2 regions of the Kineosporia sp. NBRC 101677 genome follow, and region 2 is predicted to be linked to the other one. Evidence: predicted binding sites of a transcription regulator. Region 2 holds the regulator's gene; the other holds the start of a gene.
What was found. Region 2 encodes HspR, which represses chaperone genes until heat shock. Its sites were predicted from a motif close to ANTTGAGNCNGNCNGNCTCAANT; they were not measured.
Positions count from the first base shown of each region.

Region 1 (2,388 bases), 250 kb from region 2:
ACCGACGGCCAAGGGCGCCCCTTCCCTCTTCTCCACCTGCAGCGCAGGTTCGAGTAAGTGGTGCCCGCTCCGGCGGAAGCGAAGTCTGGCCTGGTCAGGCCATGTGCATACGGCGGTCATTCGCGACGGCGACCTGCTGGTGCGGGACCCTGCGCTCGATGCTGGTCGCCGTAGCCGCACTGTGCTGCTGGGTGACCCGTTCGATGGCCTCAGCCTTCAAGCGCGCGACCCGGGGCAGCGCGAACTCCTTGTCGTAGGAGAGCGGGAGGGCGGCTGCCTCGCTGGCCGCGATCGCGTGGCTGATCGCCCGCCACTGCAGCTCCGTCATGGGTTCGTCCAGTTCGCCGCGGTTACGGGCCGCGGTGAACCATTCCAGCGCCTCGGAGTAGGTCAGGAGGAAGCTGCGGCGCCAGAGCTGGTCGTGGACCGTGGCGCGCACCGGGAGGTAGCCGGTGCCCCACTGCCTGGCCAGGAGGAACAGGCCCAGGTTGGCGGCCTCCAGGTGCGCGGGCGGGGCCAGCCGGCCTGCGGCCCGGAGACTGACCTGGTCGGCGGTCACGTGCATCCGGACCAGGGCCTGGTTGATGTGGCTGGGCGGTGTGGCCTCACGAATCGCGAAGAACCGGTGCTGGATCGACTCTTCGTAGGCATTCACGTACCGCTTGATACGCCGGGTGCCGAAATGTGTACCGAGAGCGCCGGACAATGTCCTCCCCAATCCCCGGAGCGCACTCATGCATCTCCGGCCCCAAAGGGAGTTATAGCGCGCCTGCGCACCTATCGGGCCGATCCGATCTCAATCGTTACGCCACCCGGGGGTCACGCACCACAGATGGTGCCCGGCACACTCTACTGAGTGAAGGCGCAGCGGCCGGTGGCTCCGCCCAGGCCCCAAGGATGCCCGAAGCCCGGGAGACGCTGCGGCAGTGCATCTCTGGACCCGTTCGGGGGACCGGAAAGCTTGCACGCGGACCCCGGTCTTGCTATATCAATAGTGCCGCCCGCGAGGCACCGGCCCCGCTGAGCGGCCCGGGATGACCGTGCAGACACAGTGTCAGGGTTTCTGTAGACGGAGGTGGTTCGCCATGCTTGTCCGCACCGATCCTTTCCGTGAGCTGGATCGTCTCACCGAGCAGTTCTTCGGCACGACCGCACGACCTGCGGTCATGCCGATGGACGCCTGGCGTGAGGGGGACAACTTCTACCTGGAGTTCGATCTGCCGGGGATCGACCCCGCATCGATCGACCTGGACCTCGAGCGCAACGCACTGACCGTGCGGGCCGAGCGTCCGATGACGGAGGTCCAGGGCCAGCACCTGGTCTCCGAGCGTCCTCGGGGCGTGTTCAGTCGCCAGGTGATCCTGGGCGACAACCTCGACACCGAGCAGATGACAGCACATTACGAGGCCGGCGTGCTGCGGCTGCAGGTGCCGGTCGCCGAGAAGGCCAAGCCACGCAAGATCGCCATCAACACGGCGTCCGACCGCCAGGCCATCAGCGCCTGAACCGGCCTTGGACTCCTCGGCCGAGGGCCGGGCCGGCGGCCCACCTTCGGGCACCGCGACCGTCGGCGACGCGTTCGTGCACCTGGTCTACGAAGACGAGGAACTGCTGCGCGCCGAGTTCGACGAGATCGTGGCTGCTCTGAAAGTTGTTCCGCCGCAGTTCGACTCTCCGTGTCCGACCACATTGTTCTGTGGTGCAGGCCGCTGTTTCGATCACCGGGAGGCCGCTCTTCCAATCCACGCCGATGACCCCGAGCGAAGAACGCCACTCCCCAAGGAGCGCTCTCCCCCGTGATTTTCGAAGCGGTCAGCAGGTTTTCTGATGAAGGGTGGTGATGTGCTGAGATCGATCGCAAGGTTGTCAACGCGCCGCATGCTTCACCTCGGCTGCGGCGGATCGGAAATGTGAGTTGCTGGCGAGCGGGTGCGGCGAATTCGGCCGCACCCGCTCTTCGTGTCCCAGGCCGGGCCTTCCGTTGCTTTATGCAACCACCGCCTCGGCGCGCTGTTCGAATGCCCGCTCAGGCGGAAGACTTACGACAGCCGTCCGCGCGATCGACCCAGTCGTCGGTCACGCATTGCAATCTCGAGTTGCCGCCACCAGCGATGCCTATTTAGGTATCAAACGGGCACCTGACTGCCCGCGATCCGGCGGACAACTCTTGCGGAGGAATGACGTGATGTTTCGGGTGCGGTCCAAGCGCTCCGTCCTGCAGGCGGCGGTAGCGATCCCGATGGCGGCGCTGCTGCTGACCGGTTGCGGTGACGAGGCGGAAGCGGAGCCGGAGGCAGCCCCGGCCACCAGTCAGGCCACCGAGACCAGTTCGGCCGCCACCGACGAGACCCAGCCCTCACCGTCGTCCTCAGCGACCCTCAAGAGCAA
Region 1 covers NZ_BSTA01000001.1:732,269-734,656, forward strand. Annotated here, with positions in the region: gene QSK18_RS03295 (acetyltransferase) at 1-57, shown strand, start outside; gene QSK18_RS03300 (hypothetical protein) at 95-655, opposite strand; gene QSK18_RS03305 (Hsp20/alpha crystallin family protein) at 1,086-1,505, shown strand; gene QSK18_RS03310 (hypothetical protein) at 2,186-2,388, shown strand, end outside.
Region 1: QSK18_RS03305 (Hsp20/alpha crystallin family protein) is a predicted target of HspR. The motif match lies at 832-854, and genes of this name have one in related genera.

Region 2 (2,388 bases):
ACCGGCCGGGCCGGCGGGCCGGGCTTCACCCTGCTGGCCGTGCTGGTGGTGGTCTTCGCCTGTGGCGCAGGATCTTTGACGGCGGCGCGGGAGTTCCGCCGAGCCGAGCTGAGTCAGCTCGACAGCATGCGCACCGCGGTGCTCCCGACCGGGCTGCTGGCCCTGGGGATCGCCGCGCACGGAGGGCTGAACGGGTCGGGCTGGCTCGGCGCCGGTCTGCTGCTGCTGGCCACCGGGCCGGCGATCGTGCTCTGCGCCCGGATCGGCGCCCGCACCTGAACCCCCAGCCGCAAGTCGTCCATTCGGCCCATCTCAAAAGAACCCGAACAGAGGACGAGGGGAGCCACCTCGCGGAGGTGGCTCCCCTCGTCCTTCAATCCGGTTTCTAGTTCTTGCTCAGGTCCTCGAGGTACTGCTCCAGTCCGGCCACCACCATCATGTGGTCCTCCACCTCGGGCAGCCCGGACACGGTGACCGTGCCGACCACGCCCACACCGTGCACGTGCACCGGGAACGAGCCCCCGTGGGCCGCGTACTCGGCCGGGTCGAGCCGGAACCGTTCCTCGAACGTCTCGCCCGCCGCCAGCGACTGGCGCCCGACCAGCAGCGAGGACAACCCGAAGCGATCCACCACGGCGGCCTTGCGGCGGATCCAGGCGTCGTTGTCGGCGCTGGTGCCGGGCAGGGCGTAGTGGAACAGCTGCTGGCCGTTGCGGCGCAGGTCGACCGTGACCGGGGCGCGCCGGGAGGCGGCGAGCTCGACCAGGATGATCCCGATCTGCCAGGCGTCGTCGTTGTCGAAGCCGGGCAGCCGCAGCCGTCGCTCCTGATCCTCCAGTTCCTCGATCAGGGCATCCAGCTGTTCGTCGTTCGCCATGCTCACCAGTCTTACCTTCCCGGTCGCCAGACGACCAGCGCCGTAGAGGTGACAGGCCGCCGCGGCCGCCGGCCGGGTGGCACCGCCACGATGTCGCCCCCGGGCTCGGCCGCGAACACCCGCCCGCTGCTGCGCAACTTGGCCTGGGTGAGCCGCAGCTCCTCGAGCAGTGCGTCGAGGCGCCCCTGCAGGGCCCGGTTCTCGTACTCCAGCTCGAGGATCCGCTTGATCCCGGCCAGGTTCACGCCCTCTTCCTGCGAAAGCCGTTGCACCTCGCGCAGGGACGCGACGTCGCGGGCGGAGTAGCGCCGCCCCCGGCCGGCCGACCGGCCCGGCGTCACCAGGCCGAGCCGGTCGTACTGGCGCAGGGTCTGCGGGTGCATCCCGGCCAGCTGGGCAGCCACCGAGATGACGAAGATGGGCGCGTCCGGATCGACGTTGAACTGCACGTCCGCGGCCTTGCCCTGGTCTGTCATCGCCGGGCCCTCCGTGTGCTACCGCTTAACGGTTCTCGTCCAGATGAGCGAACAGATCGGCCCGCGGGTTCTCGTTCCCGGTGGCCTCGGCGAAGGTGCGCAACGCCTCGCGCGCCTTGCCGTCGACCCGCTGCGGCACCGCCACCTGCAGGGTGACCAGCAGGTCGCCGGTGCGCTTGGCGGTCTTCACACCCCGGCCGCGGGCCCGCAGGGTGCGCCCCGAGGGCGTGCCCGCCGGCACCTTCAGCTTGACCCGGGCGCCGTCCGGGGTGGGCACCTCGATCTCGGTGCCGAAGACGGCCTCGGGGAAGGTGACCGGGACGGTGAGCCGGACGTCCGGGCCGTCCAGGGTGAAGATCGGGTGCGGGGCCACCGAGACGGTGACCCACAGGTCCCCCGGCTCGCCCCCCATGTCCGAGGCCTTGCCCTTGCCGCGCAGCCGCACCTTCTGACCGTTGCGGACCCCGGCCGGGATCCGCGCGGTGATGTTGCGCAGCCCGGCCTGCGGGTCATCGACCCGGAGGTTGAGCTGGGCCCCCTCCATCGCCTGCCGGAACGTCAGCGTGGCGGTGGCATTGAGGTCACCACCGCGCATCGGGCCGCGCGGGGGACGGTACTGCCCGTTGCCACCGGAACTTCCGGGCGGGAAGAGACCGCTGAGCATGTCCTCGAAGATGGGCGACTCGGTGCCGCCGCCGTAGCCGCCGGTGTTGTACCGGACCCGCTGCTGCCCCGCGCCGGCGCCGGGCATGCCGCCCGCACCGCCGAACAGGTTGCCCAGCAGGTCTTCGAAGCCCGCGCCGCCACTGCCGCCCGCAGCCGGCCCACCGCCGCCGGCCGTGAACCGCGCGCCTCCGCGGGACATCGCCCGGATCGCGTCGTACTGCTGGCGCTGCTCCGGGTCGGACAGCACGGCGTACGCCTCGCCGACCTCTTTGAACCGCTTCTCCGCCGCGTTGTCACCGGGGTTGGCGTCCGGGTGATGGGTGCGGGCGACCTTGCGGTACGCCTTCTTGATGTCCGCAGGGGTGGCGT
Region 2 covers NZ_BSTA01000001.1:979,391-981,778, forward strand. Annotated here, with positions in the region: gene QSK18_RS04470 (hypothetical protein) at 1-279, shown strand, start outside; gene QSK18_RS04475 (heme-degrading domain-containing protein) at 386-877, opposite strand; gene QSK18_RS04480 (heat shock protein transcriptional repressor HspR) at 889-1,353, opposite strand; gene QSK18_RS04485 (DnaJ C-terminal domain-containing protein) at 1,379-2,388, opposite strand, start outside.